One region of the Peribacillus sp. YIM B13482 genome, then DNA from elsewhere that is predicted to be linked to it. Evidence: riboswitches for the same ligand, from Rfam matches in the RefSeq annotation. Region 1 holds a riboswitch; each other region holds the start of a gene.

Region 1 (8,048 bases):
TGCTTACTTTCTTTACAACTGTAGGGTTAGGGGCAAGCTTTAAACTTGTTAAGCTAGGTGGGAAACTGCTCGTCATTTACTGGCTGGCTTGTGGCGCCCTGGCTCTTTTTCAGAGTATGATAGGAGTTTCACTTGCAACCGTACTTGATTTAGAGCCTTTATTAGGAGTAGTAATGGGCCCCATCTCGATGGAAGGAGGCCATGGGGCAGCTACTGCATTTGGCGGGACAATTGAAGATCTTGGGGTTAGTTCCGCTTTATCCATTGGACTTGCAGCAGCAACCTTTGGCTTGGTTGCAGGCGGGTTAGCTGGTGGTCCATCCGTTAAATATTTAATCACTAAGTATAAATTACAGCCATCCGAAGCAGATATTAATGATGAAGTGGCAGCAGCCGTGGAAGCGAACGGAGATTCATCCAAAGGGATCAACGCCCAAAACTTCATGATCCAGATTCTGATCATAACATTCTGTATGGCAGCAGGTTCTTACTTAGGAGAGCTTTTCTCGAGTTCAACCGGTTTTGTTTTGCCAAGCTATGTAGGAGCAATGTTTGTAGCGGTTATCGTTAGAAATATTCTTGATGGTTTTAAAAGAGAAGCTGTGGATATGAAAAGCATCGATCTAATCGGAGACGTAACATTGGGAATTTTTCTAACTATGGCCTTAATGAGCATAAAACTATGGGAAGTGGCCGATTTGGCATTGCCGATGCTTCTAATTGTTTTCGTCCAGGTATTTTTCATAGTACTTCTTGGTACATTGGTATTATTCAGATTACTAGGTAAGAATTATGATGCAGCTGTCATGGTTGGTGGCTTTATCGGACATGGATTAGGGGCAACACCCAACGCAATGGCAAATATGTCCGCCATTACAGGTCAATTTGGTCCTTCGAGAAGGGCATTTCTTATCGTACCGATCGTAGGGGCATTCCTCATCGACCTTTTTGCTATCCCTATTATCATTACCAGTATAAATTTGTTGAAGTGAAAAACCTTCTGACCAGACTGTCTTTGATTTTATTCATGGACAGTCTTTTTTATCTATATGTTATTTTGAATGCAAATGGAAGATTACAAGCTTCCTTTACTATGAAATGAGGGTCTCGGATTGCTTCGGGTGATTAATCTTAAGGGTAATCAAGTTTAATGGAGCCACTGTACAGGCTCCTCATTAGTGGATTAACCACGACTCTGCTAAAGGTCAATAATGATACTTGTAGGTTTTTGGTTTATAATAACAACCATCTAGCCTTATGAGGGGGAATCCTATGAATGAATATAATGTAACGGTCAGGAATGGCAGTACATTAATTTTGTCGGAAATCATTAAAGCTGAAGATGAAAGAGAGGTCCTTGGAACACTTTTGATTTCCAGTGAATTATTCAATCAACCATTTACCGACATCAGGATTTTAGAACGCTAATTTGTACCTGCCCGTTCCATTTGTTACACTGTAATAAATCTTAAAACGGTAGGCGATATTATGTGCGGACGTTTCACCCTTTTCACTGACATTGAAGAAATAAAAGACCGGTTCGATATTCAAGGATCATTTGATGAAGAATACCAATTCAGTTACAATATTGCACCTTCCCACTCCGTGCTATCCGTCATTAATGACGGGGCTAGGAATCGACTTGGATATCTTCGGTGGGGACTCATTCCTTTTTGGGCAAAAGATGAAAAAGTGGGCTACAAAATGATCAATGCCAGAGCGGAATCCATTGCTGAGAAGGCAAGCTTCAAGAATGCGTATAAGAAGAAACGATGCTTGATAATCGCTGATTCCTTTTATGAGTGGAAGAAGGAACCCGAGCGAAAAATACCCATGCGAATAAAGCTTAAGAATCATGCTCCATTTGGTATGGCCGGTCTCTGGGAATCCTGGAAATCTCCAGAGGGCATCAACATTTATTCGTGCTCAGTTATAACGACCGTTCCTAATGAGCTAATGACCAGCATTCATGATCGTATGCCTGTCATCCTAAAACCTGAAGATGAAAAAGATTGGTTGAATCCATCCATTAATGATCCTGCATATCTGCAGCAGTATTTAAAATCATTCGATCCTGAACAGATGGAAGCATTTGAGGTTTCGACTGATGTGAACTCAACTAAAAATAATTCACCTAACCTGATACAACAAATTTGCTGAGAGGTCCTTTCTTTAGACCTCTTTTTATTTTTAGTTCCTCCCTGATAAAAGACAGGGGTTGGATCATAGTTTAACAAGTAAATCATTATTGAAAAAAACTTATTTACTGCACCTGTAAAAGGCCCTTTATTATATTAAGGTCCACATGTGAAATACTTTAAAACTAAACCTTGCGAAAATACATAAAATGCTGTACTCTTATATTTGCTTTTCAATATGGCTTTCGATGTCACTTTCACAAACTCAGTTGGTTTCGGCGAGTTTCCAGTCTGGTACTTTTCTGGTAGATATCGTAATATTTGATAAATTATATAATTTAGATCTTCTTATCAAGAGAGACGGAGGGACTGGCCCGAAGATGTCTCGGCAGCAGACTTAATAGGAGTGCTGTGCCAAATCCAGCAGGCTAATTTTTGCCTGAAAGATAAGGGGGGCGTTTTTTTATAAATTAAAAGACCTCTTCTTGTTGTTTAAAGGAAGAGGTCTTTTTTTATGCCGACAGTTTTAAGCTGTTGATTCCATTAGTGGGCATATCAGGTTATTATTAGCGTTATTTGCAAAAACTGTTAAAAGAATAAGGGCTGTGACACATGTCATGGGAAAAATAAAAAGAGGTGTTCATCATGAGTGCAAACAATAAAGGGAATCCTTGGGCATTGATCCCATTTGTCGTTTTTTTAATTTTATTTATAGGTTCCGGAATCATCACTAAAGATTTTTATTCATTTCCGGTGATTGTAGCGATTTCTATTGCATCGGCAGCTGCATTGGCAATGAATCGGAAAGAGACTTTCAATCAAAAGGTTGAAATCTTCTGTAAAGGTGCCGGGGACTCCAATATTATGTTAATGGTTATCATTTTCCTTTTGGCAGGCGCTTTTGCCAAAGTTGCAAATGGCATGGGGGCAGTTGAATCAACAGTGAATCTTGCCTTAGCTGTTTTTCCGCAAAATCTATTAATGGTAGGGATTTTCATTATTGCTTGTTTTATTTCTTTATCTATGGGGACAAGCATGGGAACGATTGTTGCCCTAGCACCTATTGGGGTTGGAATTAGTGAGCAAACAGATATTTCGCTTGCCCTTTCAATGGCGGCCGTTATTGGTGGTGCGATGTTTGGTGATAATCTATCCTTCATTTCGGATACGACAATCGCTGCAGTTCGAACACAGGGAACGAAAATGAAGGATAAGTTTAAAGTGAATTTTTTCATCGTTTTACCTGCGGCCATCATCACATGTGCCATCCTAGGAATTTTAACGATGGGTGAACAAGCCGACATTTCCCAACATGCTTATAATTGGGTGAAGATCCTTCCATATCTTTGTGTATTGATCACTGCATTGGCAGGAGTCAATGTGTTCCTGGTCCTTTCCATCGGAATTGTATTTGCCGGAATTATCGGCTTGGCTGATGGAAGTTATCAACCGTTGGGTGTCATTCAAAAGGTTGGGGAAGGAATGGCGGAAATGTATGAAATCTCCTTCCTTGCCATTTTAATTGCAGGTATGGTAGCTGTAATCAAACATAATGGTGGCATCGATTATTTACTCCACCTTGTGACCAGAAATAGCAAATCAAAAAAAGGAGCGGAATTCAGCATTGCCGGGCTTGTTGGTTTGACGAACCTTTCAACGGCAAATAACACGATTTCGATTATCATTGCCGGGCCACTTGCCAAAAATATTGCCGAGAAGTATGGGATTGATCCACGTAAATCGGCGAGCTTGCTTGACGTTTTTGCCTGTTGCATCCAAGGGTTGATTCCATATGGGGCACAGCTCCTTGTTGCAGCAGGGGTAGCAAAGATTTCCCCTATAAGCATCTTGCCATATTCTTATTACCCAATACTTATTGGAATTTGTGGAATTATTGCCATCTTGATTGGTTTTCCACGGTTTCAGCCGGGAAATGATGAAGCGAAGAAACGTACTTCTTAAAATGAGAATAATTTTGAAACAACACCCTGAATCATTGATTCAGGGTGTTGTTATGCATTACCATAAAATTGCCGTTTGGCAACGATATGCGACCAAAAATATTTTGGTATGAAAAAAGATATTTATGAATAAGGTTATTAGTTTAAACTAATAAAAATAAGCCTGAACCATTTATTCTGGTTCAGGCTTATTTTCTTTTGTAACGAAAATTTCTTTATAAGACCGATAATTTCTTGTTTCAAGAGAGTTTTTTGCATAGGTGTTATTTAGCTAAACAGGAGCTTTGTTTAATGACGAACTGGAAAGAGTGATATGTTTGAATAAAAAACTTTTCACTTTATCTTTAATAGATTTGCCTTTACTTTCCCCTCTTTACGGTCAGTTGTTGAGGCTTTTTTCTAGTTGATAATGAAAATAAGAGCAGGTGAATTGGACAAATTAAGACCTGATTTACAAAACCTTAACATTGGATTAATGTGGGGTTTATATTGATAAATTATGATAGAACCGTAATAAACAGTAATAAACCTTAAAAATTCCACATTAAGATTGGCTTTTTATTGAGAGCAGGTATAAAAGCTAGAAAGAGAATTTAATAGATAGGATGAGAAAAGGGGCTATATAGCATGAGTTTCATTGCGATAGATTTAGACGGAACATTATTAAACGACCAGAATGAAATTAGTGATGAAAATATAAAGGCGATTCAATATGCCCAAGAAAGAGGCTTTGAAGTAGTTATTTCAACAGGACGGGCTTATTTTGACGTTCAAACAATTTGTGAAAAAGCCGGGATTTCCCCATTTGTAATCGGGACAAATGGCGCAACTATTCATTCCAAAAGCGGAAAGTGCATTTCTTCTATTACGATAACTAAAGATTGTGTCGAATCTATTCTCCAATGGTTAGATGAACGGAATTATTATTTCGAAGTGTTTACTGATAAAGCCATTTATACTCTTAAAAAGGGAAGAGAACATTTCCATAATGAGATTAAAAGTTTGAAAAGCGCCGATTTGAATACAGATATGAAAGAATTAGTTGAAGTAGCGGAAAGGCAATTTGACCAGTTTGGATATGTTTTAGTTGAAAACTATCATGATATCTTAAAACAGGAGGAAGAATTCTATAACATATTAGCATGTTCTTTTGATAAAAAGAAATTAGAGGGAGCATGGAACCAATTCAAACAGTTTGATGAGTTGATGGTTGTTTCATCTGCTGATCACAACATTGAAATTACTAGTAAAAGAGCTTCAAAAGGAATGGCCCTTGAAAAATTGGCTTTTTTGATGAATGGCTCCTTAGATCAGGCTATGGCAATCGGGGACAGCAACAATGATTTATCCATGTTCCAGAAAGTTGGATACAGCGTAGCGATGGGAAATGCGAAAGATGTCATAAAAGCTGTTTGTACAACGACAACCATGAAAAATGATGAGAATGGGGTAGCTTATGCGATTTATCGATATATGGAGAACTTCGTGGTTCAAAAATAAGTGTCAATGCCGAAGGAGCAAGCGATAAAATGGCATGGATATATATCACATAATGGCAGGACTTTTGGAAATCGTCTGTTTATGAGGGGGGATTGTTTATGGCAGTAGCAAAAAAGCAGGTCAAAAAATGGTTTACCTTATGTATCTTAATTTTGGGAGGAGGAACAATATTTAAATTGTCATCCTTAAAAGATGCTTTTTACGTTCCGATGCAAAAATATTTTCACCTTTCACATACCCAAATAGGTTTAGCATTATCTGTATATGCTATTATACAAATGTTTGGTTATGTAGTCTCCATTTATATCACTGATAGATTTTCTAAAAGGAAGCTAATTCCGATTGGATTGATTGGTGTAGGTGCAACTGGGATTTATTTATCTACTATACCAAGTTATTATGGAATTTTAGCTTCTTGGGGAGTAATGGCTTTATTTACAGAGATTACTTTTTGGCCAGTATTGATAAAAACCGTTAAATTGCTTGGAGACTCCGACGAACAAGGCAGGATGTTTGGATTTCTTGAGGCTGGTCGTGGTGTTGTAGATACAATCGTTGCATTCTCTGCTCTAGGTATATTTATTTGGTTAGGATCTGAGTCATTAGGTTTCAGAGCCGCAATTTTATTCTTTGCCTTGATTACAATTATTGTTGGTATTATTAGTTATTTCTTTATAGAGGACGATATCATTGAAACGTTTGATAAGGGTGGAGAAGAAATTAGTAAAAATAAAGTAGCTTTGAAAGGTGCGATTCAAGCTATTAAAACTCCCATACTGTGGTTTTCCTCATTTACAATATTTTGCGTTTATACGGTTTACGCAGGCTTAACTTACTTTATTCCGTTCTTGCAAGAAATTTATGGAATGCCGGTAGCATTATTAGGTGTATATGGGATTATAAACCAATACGGATTAAAAATGATAGGCGGTCCCATCGGTGGATTCTTAGTTGATAAAAAATTTAAATCAGCGACAAAATACCTTAGATTTACATTTCTCTTATCCATTATTACAATGATAATTTTTATTATGCTTCCACATGACAAAATGAATATTTATATAGGAATAATTGCGACACTTGGCTTCGGATCGATTGTATTTACTCAACGGGCTGTGTTTTTTGCCCCATTAGATGAAATTGATATTCCAAAAGAAATAAGTGGTGCTGCCGTATCATTAGCTTGTTTAGTTGGTTATGCTCCTTCAATTTTCGCCTTTGCCATGTATGGTAATATTCTGGATCACAATCCTGGAATTACTGGATATAGATATGTATTTATGATTATGATTGCATTTGCAGCTATAGGTTTTATTATAAGTAACTATTCAGTTAAAATTTTAAAAAAGAAAAAACAAACTAACTGATATTTGGAAGATAATTAAATGAATGCTTAATTTTTTATCGATATATAAATTGGCTTAAATTTGGGTAACAAATGAAAATTGGATTAGAAACAGAAAGCTTTCACTTGCAGTTTATTATCGGTTGAATGAATATTTTCGATTTTATCAGAAAAAACAGCTAATCATTTAAGATGTAAAAACCGTATTTCCATCAAAACTGATTGATCCTTTAACAACATCTATAGAAGTGAGGATCTTTTAGAACAAATGTTATTGGCCCAAGATAATGAAATTAAAGAATCTGTACAAACGGTCAAAAAGTTACGAGAAAAACATTGTAGATAAAAAGGAGATTTTTATTATGAAAGAAGCAGTTTTAACAAATAATGCGCCACAACCTATTGGACCATATTCCCAAGCGGTATTATCAAAAGGGATTCTCTATATTTCGGGGCAACTCCCTTTAAATCCTAATACTAATAAATTAGCTATAGGCATTGAAGACCAAGCAAGACAATGTTTAGAAAATTTAAAGCACATTTTAATAGAAAAAGGTCTAGAAATGAATTCAGTTTTGAAAACAACTATATTTGTGACTGATTTATCAGATTTTCAAACTGTAAATGAAATTTATGCGGAATATTTTTCGAAGCCTTTTCCAGCTAGGAGTACCATTCAGGTAGCAGAATTACCTATGAGTGCAATGATTGAAATTGAATTGATGGCCGAGGTAAAAAGGTGACCAATTATTCTTTTTTGGAGAGAATGTGTTCCGTCGTTTAGTTGCTGGTTCTTCCCTTATTTAAGAGAACTTTCGTAAGCAAAGTCGTTAAGCAGAAATTAATTCAAATAAAAATAGAAGTCGAACAAAATTTAGTTTAATTTCTTCTCTGCACAATAAATTAACATAAAGGTGGGTAAAACATGAAAATTGGATTAGAGACAGAAAGCTTTCACTTGCAGTTTATTACAGGTCGAATGGATATTTTCGGTTTTATCAGAAAAACAGCCGAATTGGGATTAGATGGAGTCATGATCAATATTGTTCCATGGCCAGGGTTACCAGGAATTGGTACATTAGATTCGTTTGAACCGGAATACTT
Region 2 (8,048 bases), on a different contig from region 1:
TTAGCCTTTGTAGCACCAAACTCTATTTTCCCAATTCCATTAAAAATAGAGGATGCTGCGTCTTTCATTACACCGTGCTTAAGGATATAGCCCTCAGAGCGTTTGCCAAAATGAATAATGGCTGTCGTAAAGTTCTGTTTTTGTTCCCCGCGTCCGACAACAACGGATTTAGTATCACCGTGAGAGCCATCGCCCATTAGATATGTTGTATTATCTGAAATCGTATTTCCATCGTTCATCAGGCCAAGTGCCCATTCGATACGAGCGTCACGCCCTGCCACTCCACGACGGTTAACATATGTCGTAAAGCCTTTTGAAAGTGTATCGACCGCTCCGTATTCCACTTTTGCATTCGCATTCGCAAATACTTCCGTTACGATATTGGCAATGCCTTCGTTAGATTCAACATTTGAGAAATAGTTCTCCACGTATGTTACCGAGCTGTTATCTTCCGCTACGATCAATACATGGTTGAAAAGTGCAGTATCTGGATTATCCAACAAGAATACCGCTTGAATCGGCTCTTTGATTTCTACATTTTTCGGAACATAAAGGAATGCTCCCCCATTAACTAATGCAGCATGCAATGCTGTTAAACGATGCTCATCTATTTTAACGCCGTCTTTCATGAAATACTTTTGCACAAGCTCGGAATGGTCACGTGCCGCTGTGAAAATATCCGTAAAAATGACGCCTTGTTCTTTCACATTTGCTGACAGATTGATATGTGCCGGCGTATTGTTGCGTTGAATGTATAAGTTTCCGTTTTCTTCAATGATGGCTTTGATTTCTTCCGGAAGCTCCTCTTTAGAGGCAAAAGCTTCACTTTCAACCGCGTGGGTCTTGAAAGAAGTAAAATTCCATTTGTCGATTTTCGTTTTATCCGGCTTTGGCATCGGGAGCTTTTCAAATTCAGAAAACGCTTGAATCCGAAGCTCGGAAAGCCAAGCTGGCTCATTATTTTTAGTTGAATAAGAGCTTATATCCTCTTGTTCAAACGGTAATTTCGTTTCTGTAGTCATTGCAAATCCTCCTACTTACGCTTCTTCGCCAACAGTTTCGTCTTCAATGCCCAATTCTTGTTTGATCCAATCATAACCTTCCGCTTCCAGGCGGGCAGCAAGTTCAGGACCACCTGATTTTACGACACGTCCTTGCATCATTACGTGTACATAATCAGGAGTGATGTAATTTAATAGACGTTGGTAGTGAGTGATGATCAAGCATCCAAAGTCTTCTCCGCGCATTTCGTTGATTCCTTTTGAAACGACTTTAAGTGCATCGATGTCAAGCCCTGAATCAATCTCATCTAAAATTGCAATTTTAGGTTGGATCATCATTAATTGAAGAATCTCGTTACGTTTTTTCTCTCCGCCGGAGAAACCTTCATTTAAATAGCGTTGCGCCATATCTTCATCCATTTCAAGGAATTCCATTTTTTGATCCATTTGACGGATGAATTTCATCAATGAAATTTCATCGCCTTCTTCACGGCGTGCGTTAATGGAAGAACGTAAGAAGTCAGCGTTTGTAACGCCACTGATTTCACTTGGATATTGCATAGCAAGGAATAGACCGACACGAGCGCGCTCGTCGACTTCCATTTCCAATACGTCTTCCCCATCGAATGTGATGCTTCCGCTTGTCACTTCATATTTTGGGTGACCCATGATTGCTGATGATAAAGTGGATTTACCAGTTCCATTTGGTCCCATGATCGCATGGATTTCTCCACCTTTAACTTCAAGGTTTACCCCTTTTAAAATCTCTTTACCTTCAATTGATACGTGAAGATCTTTAACCGTTAATGTAGAAGCTGACATAATAATACCTCCGTGAACTAATTCCTATTTTATTACCAGAAAGTAAAGATAACTTTCTTTACTATAATTTGCATAAAAGCATTCTCAATTTATTCTCATTCCAATTTTATAACAAATCCAATTTAGAATCAACTAATATAGATAGGGGTTTCTACTTATTACATAGTAAAAACCTGTCCTATTCTTAGGATACTAACAGATAGGGCATATTTACAGCATATTCAGCCGTATTTTAGCTTTTGTTAAAATTATCTTATTATTCGGCAAACCTTCGTTCTTATTAATATATGTTCGACAGATTCGATTGGAAGGTATGAACGTTCCGGTTTGGAAAGAAAAAAATCGGACTGTCAGGCATTATGTAAGTTTATCCAATAAGGAAACCCTTATTTTCCGGACCACTTTCCATTTTACCTCTACAGACCGATCTTTTAAAGAACTCTTTTATATGCTTAGACGTGAATTTTGCGTTGAAGATCCAGGACCATTTTGTTGCACTTTACATGCTCCCTATCTCGTTCCTTCTCAACCTCGATACGGAGGTCTAAGTTCCTACTGTACTCACTGTAGCCAATCCCATGTGAAGACTGCATCGCCTTTTCCATTTCGCTTGTTACATTTAAATCAAGAGTATTGATAGTGAACCATCCTTTCAAATTTGTGTATCATTTTATTTCCTTCATTAACTATTTACCCTTCAGATTCGGGATTAAACATGAAAAACGACCTGAATTATATCAGGCCGCCATTCTTGAATCATTTATCAACCGGTACAACTGCACCATCATATTCTTTAAGGATGAAATCTTGAATCTCTTTAGAATGCAATACTTCTACTAGCGTTTTGATTTCTTCTTTATTTTCATCACCTTTGTTAACCGCAATCACGTTCACATATGGCGAGTCAGAACCTTCAATGGCAATCGAATCCTTCAATGGATTCAAGCCTGCGTCGATTGCATAGTTAGAGTTGATCAGAACTGCATCCCCTTCACCATTCTCATAAATCTTTGGAAGTAAAGCTGCTTCATAATTAGCATCAAATTTAAGGTTTTTCTTATTTTCAACGATGTCTTTTGTTGTTGCTGTCGTTTTATCTATGCCCTCTTTCAATTTGATCAGGCCATTCTTTTCCAACAGAGATAACGCACGTCCGTGGTCAGCAACCGAGCTGCTCATAATGATTGTTGCCCCTTCCGGAAGTTTAGCGATGCTTTTATATTTTTTTGAATATAGACCGATAGGCTCGATGTGAATTCCGCCCGCATTGACTAAATTATATCCATTCTCTTTATTGGCCGCCTCAAGGAAAGGTAGGTGCTGAAAATAGTTAGCATCCAATTCCTTATCATTTAAAGCCTTATTCGGTAAAACATAATCCTGGAATTTTTCAATTTTCAAATCTATTCCTCTTTCTTTAAGAAGAGGTTTAGCTTTTTCAAGAATCTCGGCATGTGGAACATTGGATGCCCCTACAACTAATTTCTTCGCTTCCTTTTCTGTATCGCTGCCACTTTTGTCCTTATCGGCTCCACAAGCTGCCAGAGCAATCGATAAAACAAGGACTAATGCAAACCCTAAAAACTTTTTCATCCTATTCATCTCCCTTATCTTTTGTCTAATTTAGATGTGATCACATCTCCAATAATTTGAATAATGAAGACGATAATCAGAATAACGATAGTCGCTACTAGCGTAACGTCATTGTGGCTTCTTTGATAGCCGTCTAGATAGGCTAGATTACCAAGCCCGCCTGCGCCGATGACCCCGGCCATTGCGGTATAGCCGACCAATGCAATCGATGTTACCGTAATCCCGGAAATAAGGGCCGGCATCGACTCTGGAAGAAGGACCTTCCAAATGATCGTACTCGTTTTTGCCCCCATGGATTTAGCCGCTTCAATTACACCTTTATCGATCTCACGGAGGCCAATTTCAACCATACGCGCATAAAATGGCGCCGCCCCGATAATAAGTGCTGGTAATGCTGCATTCTCACCAATCATAGAACCGACAAGCGCTTTAGTGAAAGGAATGAGCAGCACGATCAAAATAAGAAATGGAATGGAACGGAATATATTGACGACAGCACCAATGACTGCGTTGACCGCCCGATTTTCCCATATATTACCTTTGCCTGTCAAGAACAGGATCAGCCCTAATAGTATGCCTATAAAAAAGGTAGCTATTACAGAGATGCTTGTCATATAAAGCGTTTCTTTCGTTGCGTCTAAAATGGATTCCCAATCTACATTCGGCAATAATTCTTCAAGCATGAGTAATCACCTCCACGCCTACCTGCTGTGCTTTTATGAATTCTATTGCGCGGAGCATTTCATCCTCATTGCCATCAAGGTGGATAAACAACGTTCCATATGAACCGCTTCTTGTTTGGGATATTTTACCTTGAACGATATTGACATCCAACTCGAAGTTACGTACGAGCTTGGTGATCAACGGGCTTTCTGCATGATCACCTACAAAAGTCAATTGAATCACTTTACCTGCAGGAAAGCGTTCAAGCAAATGGTCCATCGTTTCTTTCGTTTCTTCTGGTTCCGTTACCTGTTGCACGAAACGCTTCGTCATTTGTTCTTTAGGATTCTTGAATACATCCAGGACAGGTCCCTCTTCAACAACTTGCCCGTTCTCCATCACGGCCACGCGATGACAGATTTTACGTATTACATGCATTTCATGTGTTATCAGGACAATCGTCAACCCCAGGCGCTGATTGATGTCCACAAGCAATTCGAGTATGGAATCGGTAGTCTGTGGATCTAAGGCAGAAGTCGCTTCATCACAAAGCAGGACCTTAGGATCATTTGCTAGGGCCCTGGCTATTCCCACCCTTTGCTTTTGCCCTCCGCTTAATTGCGAAGGATATGCCTTTTCTCTGCCTTCCAATCCGACTAGCTTGATCAATTCGTTCACACGCTTGGTGCGTTCAAGTTTTGAAACTCCTGCAATTTCCAACGGGAAGGATATATTTTCCTGAACCGTCCTGGACCATAATAGATTGAAATGTTGAAAAATCATGCTGATTTCCTGACGTGCCTTACGGAGCTGAGCCCCTTTAATTTTTGAAACTTCCTTCCCAGCCACCACAACGGATCCCTCTGTAGGTGTTTCCAATCCATTGAGCATTCTGATCAAAGTACTTTTCCCCGCTCCGCTGTAACCAATAATACCGAAAATTTCGCCGTTATTTATTTCAACACTCACATTATTTACTGCCTTAATAGTCTCACCGTTTCCTTTTCCTGTTCGGAAAAGCTTACTTACTTTCGTCAATGTAATCATTAATGCTCACCTCTTTTATCCAATAAAACCTATGAACTTAGTTGATTTCTCTACATTATTAGTCAGTTTTTAATACCATTTTTTCCTTTCATGAAGGTTTTCCCAAATGAAATAGAAAAAACCTTTCTGCATGAGCAGAAAGGCAGGTGAAGAAGCTGGCCTTCCTCTCATCTTCCAAAGTAATTAAACTTTGTGTGAATTGGCACCTTTCCAAGGAATCTCCTTGTCGGTTGCCGGGTTTCATCGGGCACATCCCTCCACCTCTCTTGATAAGAGCTAATATATAGAATATTTGTACAGCATTAAGTTCTTTAGTATGGGGAAATTTTATCATAGATAAAAAAGGAGTGCAATGTATATTATTTCTAGTAAAAGAATGAACTGGACTTTTTTCTTAAACCGTTTTAGACGTCAGGGAGACGATATTCGTCGCTTTTTCAATTGCCTGCTCTAAATCTTCTATTAAATCCTCTGCATTTTCAATCCCGATGGATAAACGGACCTGATCAGCACGCACTCCCGCTTTCGCCAGACCTGCATCATTCAATTGTTGGTGGGTCGTACTGGCAGGGTGGATGATTAAACTCTTAGCATCCCCTACATTAGCTACATGGGACCATAATTCCACCGAATTGATAAGTTTTGCCCCGGCTTCGCGGTCACCCTGTATTCCAAAAGTCACAACAGAGCCTGCTCCCTTAGGCAAGTATTTGTCCGCAAGGGCTTTATCGGGATGATCCTCTTTACCGGGATGTGAAACCCAAGTCACGGCAGGGTGATTTTCCAAATATTGAATGACAGACTTGGTGTTCGAAAGATGCTCTTTCATTCTTACATGCAGCGTTTCAAGTCCAAGCGTAAACTGGAATGCACTTTGGGCACTTAGCGCAGGACCTAAATCACGAAGCAACTGCACTCGGGCCTTCGTTATAAAAGCAGCAGGTCCAACTGCATCGGCGTATACAAGACCGTCGTAGCTTGGGTCAGGCTCCGTAAAGCCAGGGTAGTTTGGCGAGTTCCAGTCGAACTTCCCTCCATCCACTATGACGCCGCCTAACGTCGTTCCATTCCCCAAAATCCATTTTGTAGCGGAATGGATGACAATATCCGCCCCAAAATCAATTGGTCTGCATAGATACGGTGTAGCGAAGGTATTATCGATAATTAAAGGTATCCCGGCTTCGTGGGCGATGTCTGCTACTGCTTCTATATCAAGGACCCTCAAACTTGGATTTCCGATCGTTTCAGCAAATATGGCTTTTGTTCTTGGCGTAATTGCCCTTTTGAAATTTTCTGGGTCATCAGGAGAAACGAACTTCACCTTAATCCCATATTTAGGAAGAGTATTTTCAAAAAGATTATACGTGCCGCCATATAATGTAGAGGCTGAAACAATTTCATCCCCTGCACCGGCAATATTCAGGATTGACAGTGAGATGGCTGCCATTCCGCTTGCAGTTGCCAATCCGCCGATACCGCCTTCCAATAAGGCCATTCTTTCCTCAAAAACACTGACCGTGGGATTATGGAGTCGTGTATATATATAACCATTCTCCTTTAAACCAAATAAATTCGCTGCATGGTCTGTGTCTTTGAACAAGTATGCATTGCTTTGGTAGATAGGGACTGCCCGGGCACCTGTTTCATCAGCTTGCAGACCGCCATGAACACTCAATGTTTCAAAACGCAACTTTTTCTCTGACATATGATTTCACCTTTTTCTATGGATTTAGTTGGAATTTCATGAAAACCTGGCCTTTCATAAACAAAAAAACCACTTCCACAAGAAGAGGTTTTAAAACACACCTCATCTTCCAGAGCCAACACTCTGCTGGAATTAGCACCGTATATAAATTTATACCGGTTGCCGGGCTTCGTCGGGCCAGTCCCTCCGCCACTCTTGATAAGAACTATTAAATTCAGCCGTTGCTTTCTTAATTCAAAATATAGCATTTTAGAATTAATCAGTCAACGAATTGTTAGAATATTCTTTTTTTAGTTTCAATTTGGGAGCAACATGTTCACAATAAAAAAAACAATCCGGTTCTGATTGGTTTCTTAGCTGATTTCCTTAAGCAATCCATACAAATAAGGAACGGATTGAAAGGCATATATTTTTTTGTGCAGCTGTCCTTTTTTGAAAAGCAATAAACAAGGGACACTTTCAATTTCATACGATTCGGCGATTGCTTGGACATAGTTCATATTCATTTTGCCTGCCTTCAATTCCGGGAAAAGTTCCATGGATATCGTCAGCATCTTGGAAGCCACCTGACAGGTACCGCATAAAGGCGTATATAAATATAAACAAAAGGTTTCCCCTTTTTCAACGGCAATCTTACACTCTTCTTCTTTCCATTCCTGCATCAATTAATCGTTCATCCTTTGACTTAAAAATTTCATTTTCACATTCATATTGGCAGATAAAAGCACAGTTGCGATATGATGTTCGGGTGAGCTTTCCACTTCTTTGTACATTTTATTAATATACAGGTGGTTCGCTTCCGGCATTTCCCTTCGGAATTGCTTCCGCAGCTTTTCTCCTGATTCATCTGCGTCAAACAGGAGATAAACATCACGTTCCATCAATTCATCCACTAATTCATCGAGCTTAGTTAATGATATGGTCCCATTCGTACACCTTATTTCCACATCTTCATTTAAAACGGAGGCAACTTTTTTTCTATCGGAACTGCCTTCTACAATGATCACTTTATCGAACTCGCCCCATTCCATGTCATCACTCCATCTCACGAATTATGTGCGCAACTGCAATTGTACAAAATGAAAAAGAGAGCAGGCCTTTTCAGGCCCCCCTCTCCTTCGTTTTAACCGTTAATCAAACTTTCATATTCTTCAGCGCTCATCAGATTTTCAATATCACTGCTATTTGATGGTTCAAGCACGATCATCCATGCTTTT
Region 3 (8,048 bases), on a different contig from region 1:
GAACCTATTAATTGCATGTTAGGGCTTCTTGACTGCTTTTCAAATTAGTGATTATCCTTTAATTGAAAATATGAAATATATCGGGGGAATAAAGATGGACGAACGGCTGATCGGGAAAAAATATTATGAAACGATGATTGAGGATACAAGGAAACACCCCATTCAAGCTTTGGGTGAAATGTTTCTCGTGGAACAAAAAAAAGAAAGAGCGGATTTAACGGCAATTCGATTCGCTCAAGGTGAAGTATACTTTCAGCACCATGACTTTGAAGCAGCCATTTTTAAATGGGAAAACATAGAAGGTGAACTTGGTTCATGGGCGAAGAAAAACATCGCTGATGCTTATTTTGAACTGGAAATGTATTCAACCGCAGAGGATATTTATAAATCCGTCGATACGAATGAAGCGGTTTTGAAAACGGAGGTTCTTTTGCAACTGTTTTCCCTGTACATAGTTGAATCTAGAAATGATTTGGCTTCCAAAGTCGTGAAAGAAGCAGTAGAGTTTCAACCTGACTATCCGAATGTCACGGAAATCGCACGAGCCTTTTTTGAAGAACAAAAGGATTGGAACAGTGCGGTGGTATTAGCGGCGAATGAAAGTATCCGTACAGAATCAATGGGCTGGTTCGATGTGCTGAAAACGTATATCCAGCAGGGGGTTGCCCAATCGATGGATCCGGACTACTTTTCAACTGTCCTTGGTTCGCTATACACACTTGACCAGGGTCGTTTCGAAAAGGTGACGGTTGCCCTCTGGAAAAATTATAAATATACCGATTCTTATTTTGAATGGCTAAGAGTGATTAATAACTTGATAGATACCATCGAATTAAACCAAGGGGATGTATGGGATGAGCTTTCCGTCTATTACAGGGATGCATATGCAGGTCTGTTGGAAGGAACGCACCTAATCAAAGATTTAAGCCCTGTCGTGCCAAGGTTGCTGGAAAACTGGCTGAAAATCGCAGATGGGGAGCTTTCGCTGTTTGCGGCGGCATCCGCGCTGTCCTGGAATGAAATCTTCCCGGATACGATTAATGCGCTGGTCATTCAGGATGCAGAAAGCCTGCTTTCGAAATCGCCTAAATTGGGAGGCGGACTGGAAGCGGGAGAGAAACTGTTCAATTCTATCATCCAATGGGCTGAAGAGAATGATTTAAGGGTTGGCAATAAGCTTAAATGGATGGTCGAGGGGCTTAAGGATACCGGAAATTTCAATCTTCTTCTTGTGGGAAGTACAGGAAATGGCAAGACATCCTTTATACAGTCAATAGTTGGCGAGAGCATCGCTGCCGAAGATCATTCTTCACTAGTCAGCGTCAAAGACGGGGATGATTTGGAAATCCTTGAAATTACCGATACAGATAGCAAGGTTGTCATGGAGCTAACTGAATTGGATGAAACACGCCGCCAGCGCGGGACTATTGTCGATGTGACGCTTATTAGTGACTATCTTAGAAATAATCGTCTGCGATTATTGGATACACCGGGGTTCAATGGGGAAAAAAGCGTGGAATCGGATTTCCAAGGCTATTTACATGGCAGTGATGGCCTGATGTTCGTTCTTGATGCCCGGGCGCCTTTCACCGGTAGTGAACGGGACCTGTTATTGGAAATTCAAATGATGGCTCCGAAACTGCCGATTCATTTCTTATTAAATAAAATGGATACGATATACAGTGATCAAGTCGCGGTCCGGATGGAAGACGAAACATGGGATAAAGTGAATGCATATTTCCCGAATGCGAAAGTGTTCGCTTTCTCTAAACTTTATGACAGCAAGCAGCAGTTGAATGACCTTTCTGCATTCCTTCAATCGAATTATCAAGATGATAATTGGAAAGAAAGAAGATCTGAAAAAATCCTTGCTTTCATTCGTAAAACTTTATCTTATCTGTTAGAAAAACGGACAGCCAATGAACGGAAATGCGAGCATTCCATCTCTTGGAATGAACAGATGGAAGTCAAATTGAATGGTGCGGTCAATCAACTGGCTGATTTAGAAAAAGAAAAAAGTGAAAATATCATAAGGTCGTACCGTGTGCTTAAGGATGAAGTGAAAAGTCAGCTTTCTTCTAAAATTCCTGAATTACTGAGAGATTGCTCTAAATCGTTAACGGAAAGCAGTGATTTCAGTCAGGTCCATATACAGTTGAACCATGAAATGAATGAGCGGATTCAAGCCTTCATTTCTGACAAGATCATGCCTCAATATTACCGTTCTCTTCAAGATTGGATTGCTAGTTCCCAAATGGAGTTCTCACAAAGCCAACAGTTTATGGATGAGATGAGTGCCGGATTCAATGAATTATACAAAGAAGAACGGATTATGCTGGCAGGTGACTTCAGGGTATTGGATGACTGGCGCCGTGATGCTGACCGGATGACAAGCAGTATCCGCATCGATGACGTTAATATCCTTTTGCGAAGGACTCCATCACAATTGCTGCTTAAAGGAGCAGGAAAGCTGTTTGGGGCAATACCGCAAAATAAAGCCAATATGTACAATCGTTATAAGAAATACTTGGAAAGTGAAGATTACCAGGATGTTGCGGAAATGATCACTGAACGCTTCCTTACCCAATTTGGATTGTTTGAAAAATCTTTAGATCGGGACATCTCACTTTTCTATCGCAGCTCATTTGCCTTACTTCAAAAAACAATAGAGCAAACGCAGACAGAAATTAAAGACTACCAGGCTGCATTGGAGCATATGAAAGAAAATCCGGAAGTTTACCGTGATCCGATCACTGTGTTCGAAGTGAAACTACGTCAGTTGGAGAGACTTGAAAAAATTGAGAAAAAGCGTCTAGCCCAGCTTCAAAGAAAATAAAAGTAGTAGGTAACATTTCAAATATTCGAAAAACTATTGACTTTACGACTATATCCCTATAAAGTGATAATTACGAAAAACGTAACACGATATATTCTCTTATCAAGAGTGGCGGAGGGACTGGCCCTAAGATGCCCAGCAACCGTTCCATTAGGAATTGGTGCTAAATCCTGCAAAACAGAAATGTTTTGACAGATAAGAGAGGGATAAGTCTGCAATACAGCTGATTAAACCTCTCTATTACTAGAGAGGTTTTTATTTTATGATTTACACCAACTTAACTGATAAGAATAATAAGAGAATGTGGAGGGAAACAAGATGGGAAGATCTATTAAAGGGATATTCGTTTCAGCCATCACTTCGGCGTTGCTTTTAACGGGTTGTTCTACAGGACAGAGTTCCACAGAATCGAAGAAAGAAGAAAAAGTATCATTTGAAAATGTACCGGAAAGATTTGCTGATGGGGAAGGGGCCAAAATAAAAGTGATCCGTAAAATTGGCGGTGATGATCATACGGCCCAGTACCTTGCTGGAGCGAAGGAAGAAGGAGAAGCAATGGGCTTTCAAGTGGATACGTATACAGCCAATGGGGATACGGCTAAATTCCATGATGCGATCGCGCAGGCTTTGCAGGAAGATTATGACGGCTATATCATCTCCCATGGTGATGATGCAGCAACAGTGAATGACGTTCAAAAGTTGGTTGATGCAGGTAAAAGCGTTGTCACATTCGATTCAATTAGCGATTTATCTAAAATAGAAGGTGTGACATTAACTTCACAGGATGATGAAGTGTTGGCAACACTGGCTTTTGATAAACTGATAGAAGAACAGAAAGGTGAAGCGGCGATTGCTTACCTTTGGGTGGATGGTTTTCCTCCAATGGTGAGAAGAAATTCAGTTTATCAGGAAAAATTAAAAGAAAATCCTGGAATTAGGGAAGTCGAAAGATTCGGAGTGGCATCTGCAGATACTTCGGTTCAAACACAAAATGCAGTAGCCGCAATGCTGAATAAATACCCAAAAGGTAAATTGGATGCCATTTTCGCAACATGGGATGCCTTCGCTATCGGTGCCGCCCGGGCGATTAAAGAAGCGGGCCGCGATGAAGTGAAGATATACGGAATTGATGTATCGAATGCAGATCTTCAGGAAATCCAATCGGCCGCTAGCTCATGGTCCTACACGGCAGCCGTCGATCCCAAGTTGATTGGTGCAGTGAATATGAGGATATTGGCAAAAAAATTAGCGGGCGAAAAAACACCGCAAACCTATGACTTAGAGGCTTCACTTATTTCACAAAAGCAAATCCAAGCCTCAAAAGAAGCCGTAAACATGGCAAATCTGTCTGGTATTGTCGAAGGATGGGGTGTATCAACGGAATTTGAAGAAGATTGGATGAAAGTTTTGAAAGCTCATTATAAAAAGTAAAAGGGGACACTCTCTTTCAAGTGAAGGGAGTGTCTGTTCAATAAGGGGGAATGGACATGGGCACGCAACTTGAAATGAAGAAAATCTCGATTGAATTTCCAGGAGTGAAGGCGCTTAGTGAAGTTGACTTTTCTATACAATCAGGGGCAACCCACGCATTGGTCGGTGCAAACGGAGCAGGGAAATCGACGTTAATGAAGGTTTTATCGGGGGCCCATGTTCATTATTCAGGTGACATTTTTATTGATGGGATAAAGCAGGATATCCGCTCGCCCAAAGCGGCGCAGGAACAGGGGATTCAAATAGTTTATCAGGAAGTAGATACGGCCCTCATCCCTTATTTAACCGTTGGGGAAAATATAATGTTGAATGATATGGTCCAAAACATGGGAAAAAAACAGATAGTTCAATGGAAAGAGCTACACAACCAAGCCTCTTTAATTCTTGAAGATATGAAAATTCGTGTCCCTTCGAAAAAGTTGGTAAGAGACCTTACTTTGGCTGAAAAACAGATGGTCCTGATAGCAAGAGCCGTTTCGACAGAATGCAAATTCCTGATTCTCGACGAACCAACTGCTCCGTTAAGTCATACAGAAACGACAGAACTTTTTCGAATTGTAAATGAATTAAAGCAAAAAGGTGTTGGAGTCATTTTCATTTCACATCGTCTGCCTGAGATTTTTGAAATCTGTGAGGAAATTACGATCATGAGGAATGGGGAGCTTGTCACTTGTCGAAAAATGGAAGACATCACCCGTAACGAAGTGATAGAGAATATGCTAGGGAAAACCATGGATGAACAGTTCCCTGAAGTGAATTCTTCGATTGGCGACGTTATTCTGGAAGTGAAGGGATTGTCAGATACAGAGAAAGTTAAAAATGTCAGTCTGCATATTAAAGCAGGGGAGATAATCGGCTTGGCAGGGTTGGTCGGGTCTGGGAAAACGGAGTTGTGTAAAAGCCTTTTCGGTCATACTTCGATTACAGCAGGTGAAATCATCCTAAATGGCCGAAAGCTTTCTTTGAAATCTCCGCACCAAGCAGTAAAAAGCGGTCTGGCACTTATACCTGAGGAACGCAGGAAAGAAGGGGTCCTTGTTCAGGAATCAGTATCGGCGAACTTGACTGCAGCCAGTATCGGCAAATTCTGCAAGACATTCAGTTTTGTGGATCGTAAGGCGGAAATGGAAAAAGCGAAGGAAATGATCGCAAGTCTCGGCATAAAAACTCCTTCCGGGGAGGTGAAAGTAGAAAACCTTTCAGGTGGTAACCAGCAAAAGGTTGCCATTGGAAAATGGCTTATAGCCGCTGCGGATGTATACATATTCGATGAACCAACGAAAGGTGTCGATGTTGGAGCCAAGAAGGATATATTCGAAATGATTGCAAAGCTTGCGAGGGATGGGAAAGCGATCATTTATGCATCATCCGAGCTCTCCGAAATCATTGGCATTACTAACCGGACATACGTGTTATATGACGGGAGCACTGTCATCGAACTAGAAACAAGCAAAACGAATGAAGAAGAACTACTATTCTATTCAACAGGAGGAAATTAGGATGAGTACACCCATTTCTGTTACACAGACAGCGAAAGCGAAGAAAAAGGTGGACCTGTTCGAATTTTTCTATAAATACGGCACAATATTAACGATTGTCATTCTAATTGGAATTTTTGCCGTGTCCAATCCATCTTTCATTCAAACTACTAATCTGATCAACATCCTGCGTTCCATCTCAATCGTGACCATCATTGCGATCGGCATAACGATATCCTTGACAGTGAATGGGTTCGACCTTTCCGTCGGCTCCGTCGCATCATTGGCCAATGCCATCGTCATATCAATGTTTGTCTGGTTTTCACAGGATACATTGATTGCCATATTAGCTGCAATCGGTGCCTCACTTGTCGTAGGGGCATTGAATTCATTCATGATCGTTAACTTAAGAATTCCCGACATGCTAATGACATTGGCTACGATGTTCATTATCCAGGGAATTGCCCTTACCTATACAAAAGGGGCCACGGTTTCGCAAAATATGGTCATGCCCGACGGGACATTCGCAACAGGACTGATCAGCCCGTTTTTCGCCAAAATTGGCCAAGTACCATGGATAATCCTGATCATGGCAGTCATTGTGATAGCGACCCATATCTTTTTGACTTATACGAAGCACGGTCGTTATATGTACATGATTGGGGGAAATAAGGAAGCGGCGAGACTTTCCGGGATTTCGGTCAATAAATACAAAGTCCTTGCCTATCTGCTTTCGGCTCTATTTGCTGCAATCGGGGGGATTGTCCTAGCTTCAAGGGTCATGACATCGGAAATCAATTCAGGGTCCCCCTATTTAATGGATGCCGTTGCAGCAGCCTTCATTGGTTCCTCCGTTTTAGGAGCGGGAAAACCGAATGCCTTTGGAACCTTCGTCGGTGCAATCTTGATCGGAATCCTTCAAAATGGGCTGATCATGATGTCTGTTCCATATTATGCAATGGATATCGTCAAAGGAACAGTGCTGGCCCTTGCGCTCGCGGTAACTTATTACAAACAAAAACATTAAAATGAATCTGTTACGTTAATATGACTATATGATAAGTCTGCATGTGGATGATATAAGAGACTGGTAACTCGTGGTGAGTTTTAACGAAAGAATAAGAAGATAGGGGAAGAGGGTTCTTTTTCCCCCTCTTTCCAAACTAATTTCCAATATCCAAATTTTAAAAAAGTAATTACACTCACTATATTTTGTTTTTATAAATGACTTTGTTAACATCGTGTCTTACTGTTTTGTGACCTTCTTTAATTCCTTTCCCCATGGCAATAAGCATAACATCTAAATACCTATCAGAAATTTTCAAGGCTGACTTTAATTGTTCGGAATCATACCCGGACATTGTAATGGTTTCAAGACCTGCCTCGTTCGCTAATAAAACTAACGACATTGACGCCAGGCTTGCGTCTCTTATTAATTCAACCTTTAAATCTTCTTTTGATTTATTTAGATAATAATTGATTGCCGCGTTTGTTAGATAATCTCTTACTGATGCGTCAAAATAACCTTTTTGAAACTCATCCTCATGTATCATTATGATATTTTCTTTTTCAAATGCTTGATAATCACCTAGTATAACAATCAGTACTGATGCTTCAATTACCTGTTGCTGATTAAAAGCAATGGGCAGTAACAAAGTCTTTAAATATGGTTCATCTATAACCAGGTATCGTGTTGCTTGAATATTGTTTCCGTTAGGCGATTTACTTGCTCCTTCAATAAATGTCGACAACGTTTCTGGACTAATTTTATAATGGGGATCATACTGCCTTACGGAACGTCTTTTTTCTATAATCTCTCTTACACTCATCGTGTTCACTCCCAATGTAATATTTGCTTCATAATTCGATTATAATGGACCATGATGCAGTAGAAAATAAGGCACAATAAAGTGGCATAGCCACCTTTATGTGCCTATTCAGGAGGAATGAGTAATGAAGAGTCTAAATACTGGAATAAATATTTTCATGAATACTGTAGGAGGAAAGTGGAAATGTTTAATCCTCTTTTTTCTGAGTCAAAAACCAATGAGGACGAAAGAGTTTTATATCCTAATACCGGCCATTACCCAGAAAGTCTTAACCGACCAATTAAAGCAGTTGGAAAGAGACGGGCTTGTCCGAAGAGAAGTATATAAAGAAGTACCACCAAAAGTAGAATACAGTTTAACTGAGTTAGGTCAATCCTTTGTACCTGTATTAAATACAATGTGTGAATGGGGCAA
Region 4 (8,048 bases), on a different contig from region 1:
CGGCGGACCTCCGCCGTTTTGTTTGCAATTTAGAAGAGGGTGCCAAAAGCCTTTTCTTGATTACCAGTTTTCCTTATCTTTTAAGTCTCTAGGATAAGGTTCAATTTTCCTAACTTGTGGCTGATATGGTATAGTAGTTTTTGAATATCATTTCAACCACAAGTTAAGGAGGACATAGTTGTATGAGCGTACATATTGGTGCAAAAGAAAATGAAATTGCGGAAACGGTCTTACTTCCTGGGGATCCGTTGCGTGCAAAATATATTGCTGAAACATTTTTAGAAGATGCTAAACTTTACAATGAAGTTCGTAACATGTTTGGATATACAGGAACGTATAAAGGGAAACGAATTTCTGTCCAAGGCACAGGCATGGGTGTCCCATCCATTTCCATCTACGTAAATGAATTGATGAACAGCTATAATGTCCAGAAACTGATTCGTGTGGGAACTGCAGGGGCCATTCAAAAAGATGTAAAAGTCAGGGATGTAATCCTTGCGATGAGTGCTTCCACCGATTCCCAAATGAACCGTATGACTTTCGGAGGAGTGGACTTTGCCCCAACCGCGGATTTCGATTTACTAAGAAAAGCTTATGATGCGGGTACAGCTAAGGGCTTGCAATTGAAGGTCGGCAATGTATTTACGGCCGATCAGTTTTATAACGATAATAGTGAATTGGAAAAATGGGCAAAATACCAAATCCTTGCGATAGAAATGGAATCAGCAGCCCTATACACGCTTGCTGCTAAATTTGGCCGCCAAGCTTTATCTGTATTAACCATTTCCGATCACATCTTAACCGGTGAGGAAACATCGTCGGATGAGCGCCAGTCAACTTTTAACGAAATGGTTGAAGTGGCATTGGAAGCAGCTATCCAAGACTGATAATTGGCTGTGTTACGGCGGGTGACCAGGAATAAGTGATGCTGGATAATGAAAGTTGGGATAGAGGCTCATTCATTCCTTGGTATCCGCATTTTTGTAATGTCGAGGCTCATTCAGGAATTGCCTGGGTGTCCTTAGTGTTCCATTTGATTTACCGTTTACTGAGGGTTAAAAAAATACATATGATCATAAGTTGTTATTTTTGATAACAATTATTTTTCGATTGGCATGAAAGCTGATAAAATAGAATGAAATCGTTTATATCGTCATGAAGAATGAAAGTGGTGAGGCTAAGTGGAAGAAGAAAATCAAAAACAGCCAAAAGAGGCAGGGAAATTCATTAAAATAAAGAAGTTTACGTTCATTATGGGGATTTTCTTAGTCATATTTCTAACAGCAGGGATTACTACAATAGCCTTGACCTTTGGAGATGAAAAAGTAGAGTCATTAGCACCTGATAAACATGCGGAATTTGAAAAGCTGTATTCTACATACGATACAATAAAGGGTAATTACTATGAAAAGATTGATCAAGACAAGCTGGTTGACGGGGCAATTAATGGAATGATTAAATCATTGGATGACCCTTACTCTGCATATATGGATAAAAAGGAAGCATCTAGTTTCCATGAGAGCATCTCTTCATCTTTTGAAGGAATCGGTGCAGAGATTCAGGAGCAAGATGGAAAAATCATGGTCGTCTCACCAATAAAAGGGTCCCCAGCAGAAAAAGCAGGGGTAAAGCCGAATGATATCATTTTGAGTGTGAACGGTAAAAGCGTTGAAGGACTAAGCTCTTCTGAAGCTGTCCTGAAAATCAGGGGCAAAAAGGGTACGAAAGTGGATTTGTCCATCTCAAGAGCTGGTGAGTCGGAACCGATTGAGCTCACGATTAAACGTGATACAATTCCGATTGAAACAGTTTATGCGGAAATGCTTGATGATGGAGTTGCAAAAATTCAAGTGACCAGTTTTTCCGAACATACAGTCCAAGAGCTGAAAACGTCGCTTGAAGAGATGTCGAAGAAGGATATGAAGGGTCTGGTATTGGATTTGCGAGGAAACCCAGGGGGACTGCTTGACCAAGCAATAGAAATGGCAAGCCTGTTCATACCTAATGGGAAAGTGGTCCTTCAAGTTGAGGATCGCAACGGGAAAAAAGAAGTCTATAAATCGAAGAATGATGGAGAGCTGAAGATACCGGTAGTCGTGTTGATTGATGATGGCAGTGCCAGCGCTTCTGAAATTGTTGCGGCCGCTGTCAGTGAATCTGCGGACATTCCTTTGATCGGTGTCAAATCATTTGGAAAAGGGACTGTGCAGACTGCCCAAGACTTTGATGATGGGTCTAACTTCAAATATACGGCAGCCAAATGGTTGACTCCTAAAGGCAATTGGATTCATAAGAAAGGGATCAAGCCGGATATTACTGTGAAGCTTCCTGACTATGCCAGCCTTCCGTACATTTCGCCTGATAAGGAATTGAAAGCATCTGATTCCTCCAGTGAAGTGAAAGCAGCCGAAGAGATGCTGAAGGTAGCAGGCCATGATCCTGGTAAGATAGATGGATTCTTTGATGAAGCAACTACAAATGCGGTTAAAGCGTTCCAAAGGGAACAAAAAATTAAAGAAACTGGTACCATCAAAGATGATACTACCGTGAAATTGATGCAGGTCATACGGGAAAAAATACTAAAAAACGACACACAAGTGAAAAAAGCGGTTGAAGTATTAAAGAAAGAAATCAAATAAATGGAAAAGCCTGTCAGCGATTATCGATGGCAGGCTTTTTTGTCGTTCAATGAATAGTATTCCAATATAAGGTAAAAGATATGGTTAATTTTCCGATGAGGTGAGGTAATGAAAGAAAAGGTACTGTTCATATATCTAATGGTCTGGATTCTGGCAGGTTGCACCTATGCGCCTTTACCCAAACAAAATGGAAATGCAGGTACGGAAAAAAAGATAACCAAAGAAATGATCCAAGAAGGCGTGAAAACATTTCTGTTAATTGGTGTTGATTCTCGCGGGGAGGAAAAATCTCGATCAGATGCGATTATACTGGCAAAATACTTTCCAGAGCAGGAAAAACTAAAGCTGGCTTCCATTATGCGTGATAGTTATGTGAAAATCCCTGGGGATAAATCAGCATATAACAAAATAAATGCTGCTTATTATTATGGTGGAAAGGAGCTGCTAAAGAAAACCATTCAGGAAAACCTTGATGTCAAGGTCGATCATGTTGCAGTAATTGACTTTCAGGGATTTGTGAAGATGGTGGATTTGCTTGCCCCTGAGGGGGTAGTGGTGGATGTGGATCAGGAAATTATTGATGATATGAGTATTCAAGCAAGCGTTGGTAAAAATGTTTTACATGGTGAGGAAATATTGAAATATGTCCGTTTTAGACATGACGATGAAAGTGATTTTGGAAGGGTAGAGCGTCAACAGGAAGTATTGGTTCAATTAAAATCAGCGTTTATAAATCAAATCTCGTCCTTCGAAGGTATAGCGGCCCTTCCTAGTATAATCGAACAAGGACTTTCCTATTTAAATACTGATATTGGGGTGAAAACGATAATGGAAATGGGTCCAGAAGCCGTCTTCCATACACCGGACACCGTTGAAACTCTAAGGATCCCCGTAGAAGGAAGCTATAAAGATGAAATATATCCCCATACCGGAGCCGTGTTGGAAATGGACTATACTAAAAATAAGAAGGCACTTCAAGAATTTTTTACAAAATAAGAATAACTATTCATCATTTGTTATCGAAAACATCAATCGAAAGAGGTGATTTGTTCAAATCACTTAAATTATTTTATAATAGACCTCGCAAGAATATTACTATTTGATCTTCTTTTAAAAAACGAGAGGGATACTTAAATCCGTCTCGTCTTTTTATATCAATAAAATGACCTGGATCACTTAACAAAATGCGGAATGTTTTTTACAAAATCAGATCCAATGATGCCGTTTTCTGTAATGATGCCGGTAATTAGCTGATTTGGTGTAACGTCAAAGGCTGGATTGAATGTCTTCACGTTTTCCGGAGCGATCCGTACACCTTGAATGAAGGTGATTTCCGCTTCATCCCGTTCTTCGATCGGGATGGATGAGCCGGATTTGATAGAAAAGTCGAATGTGCTTGATGGAGCAGCCACATAAAAAGGGATACTAAAGTGCCTAGCTAATATGGCCAATCCCAATGTCCCGATTTTATTTGCTGTATCACCATTAGCCGCAATTCTGTCGGCCCCAACTATAATTCCATTGATCCGTTTCTGAAGAATCGTATGTGCAGCCATATTATCAGATATTAATGTGACGTCAACCCCTGATTGCATCAGTTCCCAAGCAGTCAAACGCGCCCCTTGCAGGACAGGTCTGGTTTCACAAGCGTACACTTTTAGCGGAAAGCCCCTTTCTTTTGCAAGGTGGAATGGAGCCAAGGCTGTTCCATAACGGGCTGTGGCAATCCCACCAGCGTTGCAATGCGTTAGGATGGAATCACCTTTAGCGAATAAGGATAAACCATGTTCCCCAATTTTCCTGCACATTTCTTCATCCTCAGTAAAGATGGCTTTGGCCTCCGTTACAAGTGCTTCCTTGGCAGCTGAAATGCTTTGTGCTGCTTGCAAGGTGCTTTCCATCCTCCGTAATGCCCAAAAAAGGTTGACCGCAGTAGGCCTGGAAGAGGCGAGCTTTTCAATATGCCCCGTTACATTCTTCTTGAATTCCCCTAATTCAGTGGTTGTTTCCTGTTTGGCACCAAGTGCAACGCCAAATGCTGCCGTCAGTCCGATTGCTGGGGCGCCGCGTACCTTTAATGTCAAAATGCTGTCGTATACATCATCAACTGAATGAAGTTCAATGAATTCAGTTAAGGAAGGCAGGGCCTGTTGATTTAATAATGTAATATGGGTATCATCCCATTGGACTGAATATGGTAAGGGTGCTAGTGTCGTCATGTACAGGTCTCCTTTTAAAGGGTTGAATAAAATGGAAGTGTATGGTTTTTCAACGCATCAATGACAGCTGGAACATCCAATTCTTCCCGTTTTTTAATTAAAAAAGCACCAATCTTCAATGTTGTCGTTTTCGCAGCGATCCTAGATTCTTTATCTTCAATGACATTTAGATCGGCAACATGGGAAAGGCCAATGGTTCGCCGAATCAATTCGCATCCGGCAAAACCGAATGCGTCCCTTTTGAATTTAGCCAGTAAATAAGGTAGATAACCCTTCACATTGCGGAATGGGCTTATATTTTGGGTGTTCCATAGTTCAGTATATGCTTCTTCAAAGGCATTCCAAAATTGATGGAGGTGTGTGAAAATCTCTTCCTTTCCAGGGCCATTACGTGTGACTGCCTGAAAAAGAAGGTTGGCTGTGTATTGACCTAGGTCAAAACCAACTGGGCCATAAAAAGCAAATTCTGCATCAATAACCTTTGTTTCAGTTTCACTTGCAAATATACTTCCTGTATGTAAATCTCCATGAAGCAAGGATTCCTGCTCGGTTTCAAAGCTTTGTTTCAGCTTGGCGACTTCAAGTATCACATCTTGATCATTCCAAATACTTTTGGCGGCATCAGTCAATTCCACCTCGAAATCTCCGGGGAGCTCCTCGAAAAAAGGATCCGTGAAAATGTAGACTTCAGTGATTCTGCAAAGCTCCGGATTCGTGAAGTGTCGGGCCACTTCTTTTTTCGCAGAGGGTTCTAAATGATAATCGGATGTATAAAATGCCGTCTTCGCTACATACTCACCGATATGCTGTGAAAGCAATGGATATGGATCACCATCGATTAATCCTGTTCTAACGATTTTCAAGTGCGATAAATCTTCCATGACTGTGATCGCAAGCTGTTCATCCGAATAATAGACTTGCGGTACGAATTCGGGGCAATAGCTTTTGAAATGAATAAGTGCATTCGCTTCAATGGCAGCCCTTTTCAATGTCAGCGGCCAGCTTTCGCCAATTACCTTGGCATATGGGACAGCCTGTTTGATTATTATTCCTTTATTTGTATCAGTTTCTGTAATATGAAAAACATAATTTAAGTTACCATCTCCGATTTCTTTACAGTTTAAACTGGCATCCGCATTGACCAACCCAAGTTTTTTTGCAAAGGTTATAGCTGTTTCGTTTGTCAATCTTTTAAAATTCGAATGGTTTTGAGTCATTTTTTTCCCTCCAGGTTCAAAATAAGAATAAAAAAGCCTCTTTCATATAGAAAGAGGCAGAAGTTTTGGCTTCGGACCTCTCATCTCCCAGAAAAATGAATTCTGGTGGAATTAGCACCGTGCTCTGTGGATTTTATAATCCGGCGGTGGATCCGCCCCATTTCACAATGGTATTACAGTCGGTTGCTGGGCTTCATAGGGCCTTTATCCCTCAGCCTGCTCTTGATAAGAGTATATGTATTCTGAAATTTTAATCTTCGGGAAAATAATATCAACTTTTTAAATAGTTTGTCAATGGGGAAATTAATAAAAGTCCGGCCGGCGATCTTCGAATACAGGTATTTTGTTACGTGCTTCCGTAACTTTAGTGAAGTCCAAGGTGCCTGTCAATAGTTCGTTTTCTTCTCCCGCTTCACTTACGATAACTCCCCATGGATCAATAATCAAGGAATGACCAGCAAATATATTATTGATATCCGAACCTGAACGATTAACGGCTACAACATAGGCTTGGTTCTCGATGGCACGACTAATCAATAAGGCTCTCCAGTGATCGAGTCTGGGCTTAGGCCATTCTGCGGTTACGAATAGAACTTCGGCACCTTGAACAGCATGGGCTCGCTGCCATTCCGGGAAGCGGATGTCATAACAAATGAATCCAGCACATATTTTTTCATCAAGAGTGAATAAACCTTTTTTTTCACCTGGCTGCAGGTAGCGATGTTCATCCATCAATTGAAATAAGTGAAGCTTATCATACTCTTTAATGAGTTTTCCATCCTTATTGATGATGATCATGGTGTTATAGATACCCTTGCTCGTTTTTTTGGCAATGGAACCGCCTACGATGTGAATCTCGTGTTTCCTTGCCTGTGTTTTAAGGAATTCAATCGTTTTTTCCGCCTCTTGATCAGCAATCTCATTTAACCTGGTCAAGTCGTATCCAGTTGTCCAAAGCTCTGGTAAAATGACGATATCGGGTTCTGACCGTGCTGCTTCTTCCAACCATTGTTCAGCAACCTGAAAATTGATATCCGGTTGCCCGAATGCTATATCCATTTGAATACAGGCTATTTTCCACTTCATCGTTTAAAACCCCCACATGTAAAAAATGCTTTACAAGACTATGATAAACATATATCATTTGTGACTATAATTTCAAGAAATTTCAGAGAAGGTGTATAAATGTTGCAATTCGAAAAATCCGGAAAGCTTCAGGACCTGCCAAAGCAGTTTTTTGCCTCACTTGTCGCAAAAGTCAATGCGATTACGGCGCAAGGACATGATGTCATTAATTTAGGCCAGGGAAATCCTGATCAACCTACGCCTGAACATATCGTGAAAAGTTTACAGACTGCTGCTGAAAGATCGATTAATCATAAATATTCACCATTCCGGGGACATCAATATTTAAAGGATGCCGCTGCCGTCTTTTATGAACGTGAATATGGAGTCAAGCTGGATCCAAATAGTGAAGTGGCGATTCTCTTTGGAGGAAAGGCAGGTCTTGTCGAACTGCCGCAGTGTTTATTAAATCCAGGTGATACGATCCTGGTTCCTGATCCCGGCTATCCGGATTATCTTTCAGGTGTAGTGTTAGCCCAGGCAAAAACCGAATTCATGCCCTTGACAGAAGAAAATGGTTTTCTTCCGAATTACAAAGTTATACATAAAGACGTGCTTGATAAAGCCAAAATGATGTTCTTGAACTATCCGAATAACCCCACTGGTGCTTCTGCAACTGAAAGTTTTTTTGATGAAACCGTCTCCCACGCAAGAGAGCATTCAATTTGTGTGGTCCACGATTTCGCTTATGGAGCGATAGGGTTCGACGGAAAAAAACCGACAAGCTTTCTCCAGGCAAAGGGAGCGAAGGATGTAGGAATAGAAATATACACACTATCGAAAACATACAATATGGCAGGGTGGAGAGTTGGCTTCGCAATGGGGAATAAAAGTGTCATAGAGGCTCT

Evidence for each region. Region 1 has a riboswitch for S-adenosylmethionine ahead of ACFX4L_RS21675 (Na+/H+ antiporter NhaC family protein). Riboswitches for the same ligand answer to the same signal wherever they lie in the genome.
Region 2: it holds a riboswitch for S-adenosylmethionine, as region 1 does, so the genes downstream of both, ACFX4L_RS00495 (methionine ABC transporter ATP-binding protein) here and ACFX4L_RS21675 (Na+/H+ antiporter NhaC family protein) in region 1, are expected to answer to the same signal.
Region 3: it holds a riboswitch for S-adenosylmethionine, as region 1 does, so the genes downstream of both, ACFX4L_RS08055 (sugar ABC transporter substrate-binding protein) here and ACFX4L_RS21675 (Na+/H+ antiporter NhaC family protein) in region 1, are expected to answer to the same signal.
Region 4: it holds a riboswitch for S-adenosylmethionine, as region 1 does, so the genes downstream of both, mtnK (S-methyl-5-thioribose kinase) here and ACFX4L_RS21675 (Na+/H+ antiporter NhaC family protein) in region 1, are expected to answer to the same signal.

What each region holds. Positions count from the first base shown of each region.
Region 1 is NZ_JBHZPF010000061.1:7,059-15,106, reverse strand. It holds partial or broken gene gltS (sodium/glutamate symporter) at 1-992, shown strand, start outside; gene ACFX4L_RS21685 (hypothetical protein) at 1,273-1,428, shown strand; gene ACFX4L_RS21680 (SOS response-associated peptidase) at 1,489-2,160, shown strand; SAM riboswitch class I at 2,484-2,591, shown strand; gene ACFX4L_RS21675 (Na+/H+ antiporter NhaC family protein) at 2,784-4,100, shown strand; gene ACFX4L_RS21670 (Cof-type HAD-IIB family hydrolase) at 4,727-5,599, shown strand; gene ACFX4L_RS21665 (MFS transporter) at 5,698-6,966, shown strand; gene ACFX4L_RS21660 (RidA family protein) at 7,307-7,687, shown strand; gene ACFX4L_RS21655 (sugar phosphate isomerase/epimerase family protein) at 7,870-8,048, shown strand, end outside.
Region 2 is NZ_JBHZPF010000001.1:85,265-93,312, forward strand. It holds gene sufD (Fe-S cluster assembly protein SufD) at 1-1,022, opposite strand, end outside; gene sufC (Fe-S cluster assembly ATPase SufC) at 1,038-1,823, opposite strand; gene ACFX4L_RS25390 (YuzK family famiily protein) at 2,276-2,428, opposite strand; gene ACFX4L_RS00485 (MetQ/NlpA family ABC transporter substrate-binding protein) at 2,580-3,416, opposite strand; gene ACFX4L_RS00490 (methionine ABC transporter permease) at 3,431-4,099, opposite strand; gene ACFX4L_RS00495 (methionine ABC transporter ATP-binding protein) at 4,092-5,126, opposite strand; SAM riboswitch class I at 5,291-5,402, opposite strand; gene ACFX4L_RS00500 (O-acetylhomoserine aminocarboxypropyltransferase/cysteine synthase family protein) at 5,521-6,831, opposite strand; SAM riboswitch class I at 6,931-7,036, opposite strand; gene ACFX4L_RS00505 (thioredoxin family protein) at 7,185-7,493, opposite strand; gene ACFX4L_RS00510 (toprim domain-containing protein) at 7,497-7,862, opposite strand; gene gcvH (glycine cleavage system protein GcvH) at 7,955-8,048, opposite strand, start outside.
Region 3 is NZ_JBHZPF010000011.1:33,944-41,991, forward strand. It holds gene ACFX4L_RS08050 (GTPase domain-containing protein) at 95-2,836, shown strand; SAM riboswitch class I at 2,933-3,038, shown strand; gene ACFX4L_RS08055 (sugar ABC transporter substrate-binding protein) at 3,155-4,267, shown strand; gene ACFX4L_RS08060 (sugar ABC transporter ATP-binding protein) at 4,324-5,826, shown strand; gene ACFX4L_RS08065 (ABC transporter permease) at 5,828-6,832, shown strand; gene ACFX4L_RS08070 (nitroreductase family protein) at 7,011-7,634, opposite strand; gene ACFX4L_RS08075 (winged helix-turn-helix transcriptional regulator) at 7,759-8,048, shown strand, end outside.
Region 4 is NZ_JBHZPF010000016.1:28,517-36,564, forward strand. It holds gene deoD (purine-nucleoside phosphorylase) at 183-887, shown strand; gene ACFX4L_RS10335 (lmo1851 family serine protease) at 1,182-2,639, shown strand; gene ACFX4L_RS10340 (LCP family protein) at 2,748-3,635, shown strand; gene mtnA (S-methyl-5-thioribose-1-phosphate isomerase) at 3,812-4,858, opposite strand; gene mtnK (S-methyl-5-thioribose kinase) at 4,873-6,075, opposite strand; SAM riboswitch class I at 6,153-6,307, opposite strand; gene ACFX4L_RS10355 (carbon-nitrogen family hydrolase) at 6,379-7,161, opposite strand; gene ACFX4L_RS10360 (pyridoxal phosphate-dependent aminotransferase) at 7,261-8,048, shown strand, end outside.